One region of the Janthinobacterium sp. 35 genome, then DNA from elsewhere that is predicted to be linked to it. Evidence: predicted binding sites of a transcription regulator. Region 1 holds the regulator's gene; each other region holds the start of a gene.
What was found. The regulator FNR, encoded in region 1, switches genes on or off when oxygen is low (the NO sensors DNR and NnrR bind a similar motif). The targets are predictions, from matches to a motif close to TTGATNNNNATCAA.
Positions count from the first base shown of each region.

Region 2: a site for FNR is predicted at 1,320-1,333, ahead of cqsA (alpha-hydroxyketone-type quorum-sensing autoinducer synthase). Genes of this name have one in related genera too.
Region 3: a site for FNR is predicted at 3,114-3,127, ahead of CLU93_RS08680 (universal stress protein). Genes of this name have one in related genera too.

Region 1 is NZ_PEFN01000001.1:2,626,293-2,631,608, reverse strand. It holds gene ccoO (cytochrome-c oxidase, cbb3-type subunit II) at 1-425, shown strand, start outside; gene CLU93_RS11810 (cbb3-type cytochrome oxidase subunit 3) at 427-627, shown strand; gene ccoP (cytochrome-c oxidase, cbb3-type subunit III) at 620-1,540, shown strand; gene ccoG (cytochrome c oxidase accessory protein CcoG) at 1,545-2,927, shown strand; gene CLU93_RS11795 (FixH family protein) at 3,074-3,598, shown strand; gene fnr (fumarate/nitrate reduction transcriptional regulator Fnr) at 3,602-4,360, opposite strand; gene CLU93_RS11785 (response regulator) at 4,600-5,316, shown strand, end outside.
Region 2 is NZ_PEFN01000001.1:3,904,551-3,909,866, forward strand. It holds gene CLU93_RS17370 (sensor histidine kinase) at 1-1,232, opposite strand, end outside; gene cqsA (alpha-hydroxyketone-type quorum-sensing autoinducer synthase) at 1,401-2,645, shown strand; gene CLU93_RS17380 (MarR family winged helix-turn-helix transcriptional regulator) at 2,656-3,123, opposite strand; gene CLU93_RS17385 (GIY-YIG nuclease family protein) at 3,181-3,528, opposite strand; gene CLU93_RS17390 (MFS transporter) at 3,541-4,806, opposite strand; gene CLU93_RS17395 (group II truncated hemoglobin) at 4,939-5,316, shown strand, end outside.
Region 3 is NZ_PEFN01000001.1:1,926,299-1,931,614, forward strand. It holds rRNA gene CLU93_RS08665 (16S ribosomal RNA) at 1-493, opposite strand, end outside; gene CLU93_RS08670 (enoyl-CoA hydratase) at 890-1,666, opposite strand; gene CLU93_RS08675 (MFS transporter) at 1,743-3,044, shown strand; gene CLU93_RS08680 (universal stress protein) at 3,182-3,619, shown strand; gene mltA (murein transglycosylase A) at 3,660-4,766, opposite strand; gene CLU93_RS28175 (hypothetical protein) at 4,948-5,094, shown strand; gene apaG (Co2+/Mg2+ efflux protein ApaG) at 5,122-5,316, opposite strand, start outside.

The DNA.
Region 1 (5,316 bases):
AAGGCTGCTACAACTGCCACTCGCAGATGGTGCGTCCGCTGCGCGCGGAAACGGAACGCTATGGCCACTATTCGGTCGCTGGCGAGTTCGTCTACGACCGTCCGTTCCAGTGGGGTTCCAAGCGCACGGGGCCGGACCTGGCCCGCGTGGGCGCCCGCTACAGCGATGAATGGCACCGCACGCACTTGAACAACCCGCGCGACGTGGTGCCCGAGTCGAACATGCCGGGCTACCCATGGCTGGCGAAGACCAAGCTGGTGCCTGACGACATCATGCCGAAGATGCGCGCCCTGAAACGCCTCGGCGATCCGTACAGCGATGCGGAAATCGCCGCCGCGCCGGCCCAGTTGCAGGACAAGACGGAAGAAGACGCCCTGGTCGCCTATCTGCAAGGCCTCGGTACATTAATCAAAACAAGGAATTAGCATGGCAATCGAAAACCTGTTTGACAGCGCCAGCAGCGTCATGACGGTGGTTTCCTTTACGACGTTCGTAGGCATCCTGTGGTGGACGTTCAGCCGCAGCAATAGCGACTTCGACGCGGCGGCGCGCCTGCCGTTCGACGACGAAGCGCTCGACTACGCGGCCGATGCCGCACCGGCACAAGGGGAGCGCAACCATGGCTGATTTTACCAATGGCTTCTGGAATATCTACATCATCGTGCTGTCCCTGCTGGGCATCATCGGCTGCGGCGTGCTGCTGTACTCGCAGTCGAAAATCAAAGTGGTCGAAGGCGCGCCTGCCGACGGCACCACGGGCCACGTCTGGGACGAGGACTTGAAGGAACTCAATACGCCGATGCCGCGCTGGTGGATGTGGTTGTTCTACATCACCATCGTCTTCGCCCTGGCGTATCTGTTCCTGTACCCGGGCCTGGGCAACTATGCCGGCAGCCTGGGCTGGAAATCGACGGGCCAGTACGAGGAAGAGCTGAAGAAGGCGGAAGCCGACTACGGTCCCCTGTTCAACAAGTACCTGAGCCAGGACTTGAAGACGGTGGCCGCCGATCCGCAAGCGCATGCCATCGGCCAGCGTTTGTTCCTGACCTACTGCGCGCAATGCCACGGTTCGGATGCACGCGGCAACAAGGGCTTCCCCAACCTGACCGACAAGGACTGGCTGTATGGCGGCGAACCCGACATCATCAAGACCACCATCCTGCATGGCCGCAATGGGCAGATGCCACCGATGGGCGCCGCCCTGGGCTCCGAAAAGGATGTCGAGAACGTAGCCCATTATGTGCTGAGCCTGTCCGGTTCCACCTCGGACCCCGTCAAATCCGTGCTGGGCAAAGCCAAGTTCGGTGCCTGCATGGCCTGTCACGGTGCCGATGCGAAGGGCAATCAGATGCTCGGTTCGCCTAACCTGACGGACAAGATCTGGCTGTACGGCGGCAGTGCTGATACCATCATGGAAACCGTACGCAAGGGACGCAGCAACACCATGCCGGCCTTCAGCGATTTCCTCGGCGAGTCCAAGGTCCACGTGCTGTCGGCCTATGTCTGGAGCCTGTCGAATCCACAGACGCCCGTGAAATGATGTAATGGAACCTCAAGTCATCAAGATGTATGCGGCCCGCGAGCAGATCTACCCTCGCGAGGCCAAAGGACGCTACGCTACCTGGCGATGGGTATGTGTATGGCTTACCCAGCTGGCGTTCTACGGCTTGCCGTGGTTGACCTGGAATGGCAGGCAAGCCCTGCTGTTCGATTTGACCACGCGCAAGTTCTACATTTTCGGCGTCGTGCTGTGGCCCCAGGATTTCATCTATCTGGCGGCCCTGCTGATCATCTGTGCGTATTTGTTGTTTCTCGTCACGGCCATCGCCGGGCGGGTGTGGTGCGGGTTCTCTTGCCCGCAAACGGTATACACGGAAATCTTCCTGTGGGTCGAACGCCGCATCGAGGGCACGCGCAGCGCGCGCATGGCCCTCGACAAGCAGGGACCGTCCGTGCGCAAGGCCTTCAAGAAGACGGCCAAGCACCTGGCATGGGGCGCCATCGCCCTGTGGACGGGCTTTACCTTTGTCGGCTACTTCACGCCGATCAAGGAACTGGCGCAGTCGGTGACCACCCTGAACTTCGGTCCCTGGGAATGGTTCTGGGTCTTGTTCTACAGCCTGGCAACCTACGGCAACGCGGGCTGGCTGCGCGAGCAGGTGTGCAAATACATGTGCCCCTACGCGCGCTTCCAGAGCGCCATGTTCGACCAGGACACGCTGATCATCACCTACGATGCCAAGCGCGGCGAACCGCGTGGCGCCATCAGCAAGAAGGCTGGCAACAACGACAAGCTGGGCGACTGCATCGACTGCACCCTGTGCGTGCAGGTGTGTCCGACCGGCATCGATATCCGCAACGGCCTGCAGTATGAATGCATCGGCTGCGCCGCCTGCGTCGATGCCTGCAATACGGTGATGGACAAGGTCGACCGGCCGCGGGGACTGGTACGCTACAGTACCGACCATGCGATGGAAAACAACTTCAGTTCGAAGCAGATCCGCCAGCGCGCCATGCGCCCGCGCGTGCTGATCTACACTTCCATCCTGGCCCTGATCATCATCGCCGTGTGTACCTCGCTGGCGCTGCGCACGCCCCTGAAAATGGACGTGATCCGCGACCGCGGTTCGATGGGACGCGAAGTGGAAGACGGCATGATCGAAAACGTCTACCGCTTGCAGATCATGAACACCTCGGAGCAAACCCAGCATTTTAAAATCAGCGCTTCCGGCTTGCCGGGCCTGACCTTGCTGACGCGCGAAGAGGTGACCTTGCAGCCGACGGAAACGCTGGGTTGGCCGATCCGCCTGCGCGTGCCGCACGGCGTGGGCGAAAAGGGTTCGAACAAGATTGCGATCGAATTGCATTCGCTGGACGACCCATCGCTGCATGTGCGTGAAAGCGCGGTATTCATCGTACCGCGGTGATGTTGATTCGGGGTCGGACCCTCCGGGTCCGACCCCGGTATGTCGCCGTAGGGGTAGCATCCAACATGCGGTAGGTTTACTGTATTTTCAACCCAGAAGCAAAAGCTGGGGTCAGACCCACAGGGTCCGACCCCAAGGAGAACAAAATGTCCGACAGTCTGAAACTGCAACCTCCCGTTGCCCCGTGGTACAAGCATCGCTGGCCTTGGCTGCTGATGATCGGCCCCGGCCTGTCGGTGGTCGTCGGCAGCTTCATGGGCTATATCGCGTTTACGCAGCCTGATGCGCTGGTGGTGGGCGACTATTACAAGCAGGGCAAGGCGATCAACCAGGATTTGAAGCGCGACACGATCGCCAGCAACCTGGCGATGGATACCAGCCTGTCGTATGACGTGGCACAAGCGCGCCTGAGTGGTTCCGTGCACAGCTTCGGCAAGGCTTACCAGGGTCCGCTGCAGCTGCATCTGGCGCATGCGACCTTGCCGGAAAAGGATATCAAGCTGCTGGTGCAGCCCGATGCGGCCGGCAATTTTTCCGTGGCGCTGCCGATGCTCGAACGCAGCCGCTGGCAAGTACTGGTGGAAAACGACAAACGCGAGTGGCGCCTGTCCGGCATCTGGACCTGGCCGCTGCAGCGCAGCATCGCGCTGCATGCAGATGAGGAACTGTAAGCCTTATTTGCAGACGTCCGTGCCGGCCGTAATGGCTTTCAACTTGGCGGGCTGCAAGATCTCGATCTCGCGGTTGGAGACGCGCAGCCAGCCTTCCTTCTTGAATTTCGACAATAAACGGCTGACGCTCTCGATGGTCAGCCCCAGGTAATTGCCGATTTCCTCGCGCGACATGCGCAGCTGAAATTTGCTGGCCGAATAGCCGCGCGCTTCATAGCGCGAGGCCAGGTTGACGATAAAGGCGGCAAAACGCTGGGTCGCCTGCATATTGCCCAGCAACAGCATGACGCTTTGCTCGCGTGTGATTTCCTGGCTCATCATGCGATGGAAATGACGCAGCAGGGTCGGCATATTGCCCAGTAATTGTTCCAGGCTGGAAAACGGAATTTCACACACTTCGCTGTCTTCCAGCGCCACCGCATTACAGTGATGGCGGTCGGCGCTGATGGCGTCCATACCCAGCAGTTCGCCAGCCATCTGAAAACCCGTCACCTGCTCTTCACCGCCCGGATTGATCTGGTACGTCTTGAAGTGCCCCAGGCGGATCGCGTACAGATTCTGGAACGAGTCGCCGATGCGGAACAGCGAGGCACCGCGCACGATCTTGCGGCGGCGGCCGATGATCTGGTCCAGCCTGTCCATGTCGCCCACATCGAGGCCCATCGGCAGGCACAATTGATGCATGCTGCAGGTCGAGCATCGCGCACGCAACGCTTCCACGGTCACTGTGGGCATGGTGGGAGTGAGTAGCGCTTCAGTCATGTCGGTACCTTTTAGAAAATGCAATAACGAGTTTACTGCATACAGGGTTGCCGTGTGCCAATTTCACCGCATTTCCGCTGAATAAACGACGTTCTGACTTTGATTATATGGCAACATCGTTAAAAGCCCAGGTGGGAAAGGCAATTTGCGCGGCGCCGCTTGCCAAGTTGATGTATTGATAGGAAAATTCCCGACAGCATTAGCTGCCGCCTGTACCGCCCGGTACTGAAAAGGAAATCATGAAGCCTCTCGGCATCAAAGCAAAAGTCGCGCTGGCCACCAGCCTGACCTCGATCGCCATGATCGCGCTGGTCACCATGATACAGGTGCAGCGCATGCGCGCCGACTTCACCCGAGTACTGCTGAGCCAGCAGTCTGCCCTGATCACCCGCACCGCTGCCGAACTCGACGACAAGCTGGGCATGCTGCTGCAGATCGTCACTTTGACGGCCCGGCAACAGCCGCCGGCATTGATCGCCCAGCCCGCCCAATTGCGCGAATACTATTCGCGCCGCTCGATGCTGGTACTGTTCGACGACGTGCTGGTGCTCGATGCGCAAGGCGCCGTCGTAGCCGACATGCCGGAAGTAGCGGGGCGCGCCGGCATCAACGTCGCCGAGCGCGAATATTTCCAGACCGTGCTGCGCACGCGCCAGCCCATGATCACCGAGCCGATGCTGGGCAAGTCGAGCGGCATGCCCATCGTGCAGATGGTGGCGCCCGTGCTCACCGCCGATGGCCAGGTGGCTGGCGTGGTGATCGGCGTGCTGCGCCTGTACAAGGACAACCTGCTGGGACGCTTGCGTTCGGAAAAGATCGGCAAGAGCGGCTATTACTTCATCCTCACGCGCGGCGCCGTGCCGCGCTACGTGCTGCACCCCGACACCAGCCGCTTGCTGCAGCCGCGCCTGCCGAACGCCAACCTGACCACCACGCAGTTGCTGAAGCAAGATGGC
Region 2 (5,316 bases), 1.3 Mb from region 1:
AAGATGGCATAGGCGCCTTCGCGCGCCACGCAGCGGATGCGCGCCTGCCAGGCTTGCATGATTTGCCGGCACAGGGCCAGGCCGATGCCGCTGCCGTTGTGCGCAGGATACGAATAGAAGCGGTCGAAGATCAGCGGCAGGCGGTTGGCCGCGATGCCGCAGCCCGTGTCGATGAACAGCAGGCGCGGCACGGGATGGGCGCCATCGATGATGATGCGCACGCGGCCCTTGCCGGCGCGGTGGATGCTTTTCAAGGCATTGCGCAGCAGGTTCAGCAGGATCACCACGCACAGTTCCGACTGGCCGGGAAACGTGAAATCGGCGCGTACCTCGACCTTGACGATCTCGCGCTGGGCCGTGCTGGTAAATGGATAGCGGCGCAGCACGGCCGCCACGCTGTCGTGCATGACCACCGCTTCGTTCGCTTCGAGCTTGCGATTGACGGCGCTGGCGCTGAGCAGGAACAAATCGATCATGTGGTGCATGTGGCGTACTTCGAACTGGATGCGCGCCAGCGCTTCCAGGCTGGCCGCGTCGGGCGGCTGGTCTTGCAGCTTGCGCTGCAGTCCGCGCACGTTCGCCTCGACGCTGACGAGGGGCGTGCGCAATTCGTGCGCCACGCTGCCCAGTCCGGCTGCCAGCCCGGCCAGTTTCTCTTGTGCGCCCACATGGCGCCCCACCTTGACCACCGACAGCACGGCAATCGTGAACCAGTGCACGGGCAATTGCTGCAAGACGTCGCCGCTGAGCAAAAAGGCGGGATCACCAAACACGGCAAACGCCAGGCAGGCCAGCAGGGTGCCGCTCAGGTAGGCCAGCACGGCGATGCGCGTATCGAAGTGAAACAGCACGATCAGCGCCACCAGCAGTGAATGCATCCACAGCGCCGAGGCGTGGTTCATCAGGAACATGTACGTGAAGAAAAACGGCAGTTCGAAGGTCAGCCCCAGGAACAGGTACACGCTGAACCAGGTATTGCTGAAGCGGTCAGGCCACAGCGCGGGCAGGAACAGCAGGGCGGAGATGGTGCGCAGCAGCGGCGATTCGTATTCTTGCGGAAAAAAATAATGCCACAGCGCGTAGTACAGGGGCATCCCCAGCGCGCCGATGAGCGCCAGCGTCCGCACCTGCGCGCGTCGCACGGGTGTGTGTTCGATGGCGTCGTGGAAATGCAGGAAAGGCTGGAGCAGCTTGCCTTGCCACCGTTTTCCGGAAGGGGACTGCACGTGCATCATGATCAGGGGACGTGTTCGTTGAGGCGTGTCAATGCAACATGATCGGCGGGTTCCTTCCTTATCAGCAGAATATCGGCATAACTGTTGAGCTGTATCAAACTCTTGCCGGATGGCTCGCGCATGTTGGACGCGGTAGTTCCCCCCGCAACCAATCAGGAGTGCCCTATGTCACACGCCCTTTTTCCCCTGTCGTCCCGCGCCATCCATGCCGAACAACAGATGCCTGCCTTCGTGCGCGCACGCATGGATGAACATTACGTCGAGCGCATCGAGAAGCTGCTCGGTGGCGAACACCTGCATGAATGGCAAGCCATGCCCGCGCGTGCGGTCATGCTGGCAGGTAATGATTACCTGAACATCGCCGGCGAGACCGTGCTGCTGGCGGCCCAGGCGCGCGTCTTGCAAGGCGGCGGCGCCATGCTGATGTCGTCCGTGTTCCTGCAGGAAGGCAGCCGCCAGCACCGGCTCGAACAAAAATTTGCGGACTATCTCGGCAGCGAAGCCTGTGTGCTGGCGCAGTCGGGCTGGGCCGCCAACGTGGGTTTGCTGCAAAGCCTGGCCGGGCCCGGCATCCCCGTCTACCTGGACATGCAGGCGCACGCCTCGCTGTGGGAAGGGGTGCAATCGGCGCAAGCCGTGCCCGTGGCCTTCCTGCATAACGATGGCGCCCACCTGCAGCGCCAGCTCGACAAGCATGGCCCCGGCATCATCGTCGTCGATGCGCTGTACAGCACGAATGGCAGCGTGGCGCCGCTGCTGGAAATGGTGGAAATCGCCGAGCGCAGCGGCAGCATGCTGATCGTCGACGAGTCGCACTCGCTGGGCACGCACGGCCCGCAGGGCGCGGGCCTGGTGGCCGAGCTGGGCCTGGCCGGGCGCGTGCATTTCCGCACGGCGTCGCTGGCCAAGGCGTTTGCGGGGCGCGCGGGGCTGATCACCTGTTCGGCCCGCTTCAAGGGCTATTTCCTGTCCGCTTCGCGGCCCGCCATCTTCAGCTCCTGCCTGCTGGAACACGAGCTGGCGTGGTTCGATGCGGCGCTCGATTTCATCCGCGCCGCCGATGCCCGCCGCGCCGCCCTGCGCCGCCACAGCGTGCAGCTGCGCCAGGGTCTGGCTGAGCTTGGCTACAACGTCAGCGACGGCACCGAGCAAATCATCGCGCTGGAAGCGGGCACTGAACCCGACACCCTGATCCTGCGCAAGGCGCTGGAGCGGCACGGCATCTACGGCGCCGTGTTCTGCGCGCCGGCCACGCCGAAGAACCGCTCGCTGGTGCGCCTGACCCTGAATGCGGGCTTGCGCGAGGACGAGTGCGCCAGAGTGCTGGCCGCCTGCGCCGCCATCCGCGACGAGACGGGCATGGCGCGCTGGCCGTCGACGCGGCGTTTGCGCAAGCTGGCGCTGGTGTAAGGAGCGGGCGTCAGCCGTTGCCGGGCTGGCTGCCGGCGATGCCGGCCAGCAGCAGGGACAGCGGTGCCAGCTGCTCCGCGCTGGCGCTGCCCAGCAATTCCTGGCCCAGCGCCTGCGCCGTCGCATCGGCGTGGATCAGCAGGGCTTGCCCCGCCGCGGTGATGACGGCATAGCCGACGCGGGCATCGCGCGCATCGGCCTGGCGCGCCACCAGGCCGATTTTTTCCAGCGGCATCAGCGAGCGCGTGATGCCGGACGCCGTCAGCGCCAGGCGCTCGGCCAGGTCGATGCGGCGCAGGCGGCCACCGGGCGCACGCTGCAAGTGGTACAGCAATTGATAATCGCCAAAGCTCAGGCCGTGCAGATTGCCCAGGATGCTGTCGAAGCGGCGCACGATGAGTGCCTGGGCACGCGCCAGGCGCAGGCAAAAGTCCAGCGCACCGGCGCCGTCCAGCAGCGGGGAAGTGTGATCGGTCATGGTTTTCTTTATGTTGGCTGCGCAGTGCTTGAGTGCGCAAGTGTAAAGCAATATTGCTCAATACAGTGGCTGCCCCTGTTCCAGCCACTGTGCGCGGTGCAGCGCCAGCAGGGCATCGAGTTCGGCCTCGGCATCGAAGGCGGGATCGTCGGGTAGCTTGACGCTGTCGATGATATCGAAGCGGAAGGCTGCCGTGCCATCGCGCCGCCAATCCGCCTGCAAGCGGGCGTTGCGGTGCGTGCCCAGGTTCAGCTCGAAGCGGTGGCGGTTCAGCGCGCCAGGGGCGTTGCGGCTGCGTTCGAGCAGGGCGTATCCGCTGGGCAGGTGGCGCAGGGCGATGATGCCCAATGCTGGCGCTTGTTGCCGGTAAGCCGCTTTCAGGGCCGTTTGTCGTGTTTTATCCATGCTGGAACTCTCTCAAGGTGATGATACGGAAGCGCTGCCCGCGATGCGCGCAATGTCGCTCCACAGGGCGGCCGCTACGGCGGCCGCCAGCAGCAAGGCGCCGCCGGCGCAGAACAGTTCGCCCACGCTCAGGTGGCGCAGCAGCGCGCCCGTGGCCGCCGCCGACAGGGGCGCCAGGCCCAGGAAGATGCCCATGAACACGGCCATCGCCCGGCCCAGCATGGCGGGCGCCACGCGCCGCTGTATCCACGTAAAGATGGCCACCTGCACATAGCCGCCCAGCAGCCCAGTCACGGCCAGCAATGCCGCGCCTTGCCAGGCCGTGCTGATTTGTCCCAGCGCCATCAGCAGGCAGCCCACGATGGCGTCGACGAGCAGCAGGGTGGCGCCGAAACGCTGGCGCAGCCAGGCGCCGCCCAGGCTGGACGCCAGCATGCCGGCCAGGGTGCCGGCGCCGTGCGCGCCCATCAGCAGTCCTAGCGCCGCGGCACCGTGCAGGCGTTCGCTGGCCAGCACGGGCAAGGCCACTTGCAGCGGGCCCATGACGAAGAAGGCCACCACCGCCCAGTAGACATAGCAGCTGCGCAAGGCAACGTCGCGCCACACCATGGCCAGGCCCGCCGCCATGTCGCGCCACATGCCCTGCGCCACCGCCACGCCCAGGGGCCGCAGCGTGACTTGCCGCAAGGTCCAGGCGGAAAACAGAAACGTCAGCGCATCGATGGCAAAGGCGGCGGCCAGCGCCGCCATGGGGGTTTTCTGCGCGCCCTCGTGGGCGCCGAGCACGAGCGCCGCCAGCAGGGGGCCGGCCAGCAGCGACAACTGGCGCGTGCCCATCTGCAAGCCATTGGCGTTCTGCAGCACTTGCGGCGGCACGGCTTGCGGCAGGATGGCCGTGCCGGCCGGGATAGCGAAGGCGGACGCGATGCCCAGCGCCAGCGCGGCCGCATACGCGAGTGCCAGGCTGGCCTGGTCCAGCATCAGCAGCCCCGCCAGTGCCAGCAGGATGGCAGCGTTCGCATATTTGCTCAGCAGCAGCACGCGCCGGGGCGAGTAACGGTCGGCGACGGTGCCGCCCAGCAAGATGAGTACGGCGCGCGGGGCGCCCATCAGGGCCACGGCGATGCCCAGGCTGAGGCTATCGCCCGTCAGGCTCAGCACCAGCCACGGCAGGGCCAGCATGCTGAACTGGTCGCCCAGCATGGAAATGAGGCCGCCGCCCAGAAGCCAGCGGAAGTTGCTATTGCGTAGCAAGCGGGGTTGGGTGGTGGCTGACATGCTGTTCTTGTCCTTGGTTTAAAATTGCATGGTAGTTGATATAAGCTTGAGTAGTCAAGTATATTGCCATTTATTGTGGCAGAGAGAGCTAGTGGCGCATGGAGCGCCGATGCTTGCGCTATCATGGTGGCCATGACTGATACTACTGCCCCCACCCTGTACGAGACCATCGGCGGCGCCCCTGTGCTGCGTGAAATGGTCGACCGCTTTTATGATCTGATGGAACTCGAGCCCGAGTTCGCCGGCATCCGCGTCATGCATCCGCCCTCGACGGACGGTTCGCGCGACAAGCTGTATTTCTTCCTGACGGGCTGGATGGGCGGGCCGGATTTGTATATCGAGAAATTCGGCCACCCGCGCCTGCGTGCCCGTCACTTGCCTTATGCCATCGGCACCAGCGAGCGCGACCAGTGGTTGCGCGCCATGGCCTGGGCCATGGAAGACACGGGCATCGAAGAGTCCCTGCGCGTGCGCCTGATGGAATCGTTCTATCAGACGGCCGACTGGATG
Region 3 (5,316 bases), 700 kb from region 1:
TTATTCTTCAGGTACCGTCATTAGCAAAAGATATTAGCTTTCACCGTTTCTTCCCTGACAAAAGAGCTTTACAACCCGAAGGCCTTCTTCACTCACGCGGCATTGCTGGATCAGGCTTTCGCCCATTGTCCAAAATTCCCCACTGCTGCCTCCCGTAGGAGTCTGGACCGTGTCTCAGTTCCAGTGTGGCTGGTCGTCCTCTCAGACCAGCTACTGATCGATGCCTTGGTAGGCTTTTACCCTACCAACTAGCTAATCAGATATCGGCCGCTCCACGAGCATGAGGTCTTGCGATCCCCCACTTTCATCCTTAGATCGTATGCGGTATTAGCGTAACTTTCGCTACGTTATCCCCCACTCTAGGGTACGTTCCGATATATTACTCACCCGTTCGCCACTCGCCACCAGAGCAAGCTCCGTGCTGCCGTTCGACTTGCATGTGTAAGGCATGCCGCCAGCGTTCAATCTGAGCCAGGATCAAACTCTTCAGTTTAATCTCTGTTTAATGTCATTTCTGACAGGTCGGACAGTATCACTACCATCCAAATCTTTTGCATTACAAAAGATTTGCTCACTCAAAAAACTGACAGGCCACTACTTGCGTAGCGCCTATTTCATTATTTCTTGTGAACATTTGATATTTTAAGTTAGACGCCAATCCGAAGATTGACGCTGCACTTACATCAAATGCCCACACTTATCGACTGTTAATTGTTAAAGAACGGTATTCGGTGCTACTTTCGCGCTATTGACAAAGCGTTGTGTTTGTCAGCTGCGAAGAAGGAAGAGTATGAAGCGTTTCGGCTATTTCGTCAACCTTCTTTTTCTCCCCGTTTTACTCTGCAACACCATGTTTTGTGTGCGTCGTTTTGCGAGGAGGCGAATCATATCAAAGACCGTCGAAGTTTGGCAAGCGCTTTTCCAGGAAAGCGTGCATGCCTTCTTTTTGTGCAGGCGTGCCGAAGGCAGCCTGGAACAAGCGGCGCTCGTAGGCGACGCCATCGCTCAGGGTCGTTTCAAAGGCGCGGTTGACGCAATCCTTGATCATCATGGCAACCGAGGTCGGCATGGCGGCGATGGTCTTGGCGGCAGCCAGGGCTTCTTCCATTAATTTATCTGCCGGCACCACGCGCGACACCAGGCCGATGCGTTCCGCCTCGGCAGCGTCGATGGTGCGCGCCGTCAGCAGCAGATCCATGGCCTTGGCCTTGCCGATGGCGCGCGGCAAGCGCTGCGTGCCACCCGCGCCCGGCGTGACGCCAACCTTGATTTCCGGCTGGCCGAATTTGGCGCTGTCGGCGGCGATCAGGAAATCGCACATCATGGCCAGTTCACAGCCACCACCAAGTGCGTAGCCAGCTACGGCGCCCACCACGGGTTTGCGCACGCGCAAGATATGCTCCCAGTTGCGGCTGATGTAACCTTGGGTAAAGGTGTCCGGATAGGTGTAATCGGCCATGGCGGCAATATCGGCGCCGGCGGCAAACGCTTTTTCGCTGCCCGTGAGCACGATGCAGCCGATATTCTCGTCCGCGTCGAATTTCAGCAGGGCGTCGCCCAGTTCATTCATCATGTTGTCGTTCAAAGCGTTGAGTGCCTTCGGGCGGTTCAGGCGGATGACCGCCACTTTGTCCTGGATATCGATGATCAAGTCTTCGTATTGCATGGTGTCTCCTCTGGATGAACGGTGTGACGATTGTAGCGGCTAACAGCGGCGGCGCGACAAGTGCGCTGCTATTATTGTGAGCCCGACCACCTTTATCGAGCAGCGTATTTTCTCTTCCTTCTTCCAGTACTGCGCCCGCCATTTGCGCGGCGACGGCAGCGCCGCCAGCGTCAATTTTCGCCGCCTGTGGTTCAGCAACGGCCTCAATTGCTTCGGCGCCCAGATCACCTCGCTGGCCCTGCCCCTGTGCGCGGTATTGTTATTACATGCGACGCCAGAACAAATGGGGGTGCTCGTCGCCCTGCAGGCGCTGCCGTTTGCCCTCTTCGGCTTGCCCGTCGGCGTGCTGCTGGACCGGCGCAGCAAGCACCCGATCATGCTGTTCAGCGAAACCATGTCGGGCCTGGCGCTGGCCAGCGTCGCCGTCGCCTACTGGTGCGGCGTGCTGTCGATGCCCTGGTTATATATAGTGGGATTCATCATCGGCACGGGCTTCGTTGTCGGCGGCGGCGCCGAACAGGTTTTCCTGACCTTCCTGGTGGGCCGCGACGGCTTGATCGATGCGCAATCAAAATTTGCTGCCACCGAATCGGCTTCGCGCCTGATCGGCCCCGGCCTGGCCGGCGTGCTGGTGCAAGTCCTGTCGGCGCCCGCCGCCATCCTGTGCACGGCCTGCGGCTATCTGGTGTCCGTCTTCAATCTGCGCGCCATGAGCGTGCGCGATCCGCGGCCTGCACCGTCCGACAAGCACGCCTTGCGCGACATCGCCGACGGCTTGCTGTTTGTCTGGCGCGAACCGCTGCTGCGCGCGCTGGCCTGGGGCGCCGGCATCTGGCACTTCCTGTTTTACGCCAGCATGGCCTTGACGGTGCTGTTTGCCACGCGCGACCTGGGCATGAGTCCTGGCGTGCTGGGCATGACGCAGATGCTCGGTGGCGCCGGCGTGCTGCTGAGCGCCTTCATCGTCAAGCCATTGACGCGCCGCTATGGCGCCGGTCGCACCATCCTGATCGGGCTGGCGTCCACCTCCGTGTGCTTTGCCCTGACGCCCACCATCCCCGCCTTACTATTAGGCAGTGCGGCGGCCAGTGCCGTGGCCTATGCCGTGCTGATGTTCTTTTTTGATTGCGGCGTGATGCTGTTCTTCATTCCCTACCTGGGCTTGCGCCAGAAAGTCACACCCGACCCCATGCTGGGCCGCATGACCTCAACCATGCGCTTCCTGACGGTAGCGACGGCGCCGCTGGGCGCGCTGGCCGCCGGCTGGGTAGCGGAACACTTTGGCGTGCGCAATGGCCTGGCCTGCATCGCGGCAGGCAGCATCGCACTGACGATCGCCATGGTGTGGGGCACGCCGCTGCGTAGCGTGCGCACCTGAAGCGATAAACGGGCATACACTGCTAAAAGATTGCCTTGGCGACACTATTCATGCCAAAGCCTGTGAGTTTTGATTTACATCAAGGAATTAATTGAGGTAAATCCATAAGCTGTCTTCCATCACTCTAGGAGCACGTCATGTTTAACACCATCTTATTTCCCACCGACGGCTCGCCGCTGTCCGACAAAGCGGCCGAGACGGCCCTCGCCTTTGCTCAATTGAACAAGGCCAAGCTGGTCGCCCTCAGCGTGGTGCAACCGTTCCCGTTCTCGCCGATGGCCGATGGCGGCATCGTGCTCGACGCCAGCCTGTATGAACAGCAGATGCAGGAGGCATCGCAACGCGCCGTCGACAAGATCGGTGAAGCGGCGCGCGCCGTCGGCGTGCCCTTTGAAGGCGTGGTCGTCGTCTCGCCCAGCCCGCACGAGGAAATCGTCAATGCGGCGCAAACCTACCATTGCGACATCATCCTGATGGCTTCGCATGGCCGCAAAGGCTTGAACAAGCTGTTCGTGGGCAGCGAAACGCAAAAAGTGCTGGCGCATACCCATTTACCTGTCATGGTCTTGCGCTAACCTTGCGTTAGCGCAATCCCCGCCCGGCGCCGCGAGAAACTCAGCGCGCCGGCGCCTGCTTCGGCAACAACACCCACACGGCGCCGCTCTGCTTCATGCGGCCCGCATTCTCCGCCGCTTCCGCACCGAAACCAAAGAAGTAATCGACCCGGATGGGGCCGCGAATGGCGCCGCCCGTATCCTGCGCCATCACCAGCCGCTGCATGGGAATCTCGCTATTGGCTTGCGTGGTGGACAGGAACACGGGCGCACCCAGCGGCAGGAAGCGCGAATCGATGGCCACCGAGCGCTGCGGCGTCAACGGCACGCCCAATGCGCCCTTCGGTCCCACTTTGGGATCGGGCAGGCGCTCTTCCTTGAAGAAGACATAGCTCGGATTGGCGTTGAATAATTCATCCTTGCGCGTGGGGTGGCCGGCGATCCACGCCTTGATGCCCTGCGCGGACGCCTGGCTCAAGGTCAGCTCGCCCTTGTCGACCAGGTAGCGGCCGATGGATTTGTACGGGTGACCATTCTGGTCCGCGTACGCCACGCGCACGGTTTCCTGCGTATCGGTCAGCTGCACGCGCCCGGAACCCTGCACTTGCAGGAAGAAGGCCTCGACTTCGTCATCCACCCACAGCAATTCCTTGCCCGTGACGGACGTGGCGCGCTCGATGTCGGCGCGGGTCGCGTACGGGATCACCTTCTTGCCCACCAGCTTGCCCCGCAAACGCATGTTCTTCAATTCCGGATACACGCCGGACAAGTCCACCGAAACGAGGTCGTCAGGCACCTTGTACAGCGGCGTCTGGTATGGACCGCCGCGCTTGCGCGCGCCGTGCAGCAGCGGCTCGTAATAACCGGTCACCAAACCAGTATTGGCGCCATCGGCGGTGACGACTTGATTGGGCACAAAGAAAGTTTCGAAGAACAGACGGATGGCCTTGTCGCTATCGGCATTCACCTGACGCGCGATGGTGCACGACTCCTTCCAGTCCGGGCGTTTCACCAGCACGCCGCATGAAGCCATGAACGCGGGCCAGGCGGCGCGCATGTCGTCGCGGGCCCAGCCTGGCAAGGCGGCAAATTTGGCGGGCACGAACGTTGGGGCCGCAGCATCCGTCGCGTCTTTGGCATCCTTGGCCTCGGCCGGCTTGGCCGGCACCGGCCTGACGACAGTCGGAGCAATCGCAGGCGCCTTGCCAGTCGCAGTAACCGGCTCTGCCGGCGGCGTGGTACAGGCGGAAAGCGCAAGCGCGACGGCGCTGATTGAAACGGGTAGACTACCGCGTGTCAACAGACGGCGGGTAAATACTAAGCTGCGGGTAAATAACATAGGGGTGCGTATGTGGATCTTGATGATAGAGGCGCTGGTGGCGTTCTTCTTGCTGGCATTTATAGTCTGGTGGACCATGTATTCGGGCAAAAAGCCCGCACCACCGGCGCGCAAACAGCTCGGCGAAGAACAGGACAGCACCGAAAAGCTGAAGTAAGTGGGGGCGCAAGCCCCCGGCGTTTCCTTAATGCAGGGTACGCGGCACCGACAACACGAACTCGGGAATCAGCGCTTCGAACTGATGACCATCCTCGGCCACGCAAAAGTATTCGCCGTGCATCGAGCCTTGCGGCGTGCCCAGCATGGTGCCGCTCGTGTACTCGAACTGTTCGCCCGGCTGCAGCAGCGGCTGGTGGCCGACGGCGCCCAGGCCGCGCAC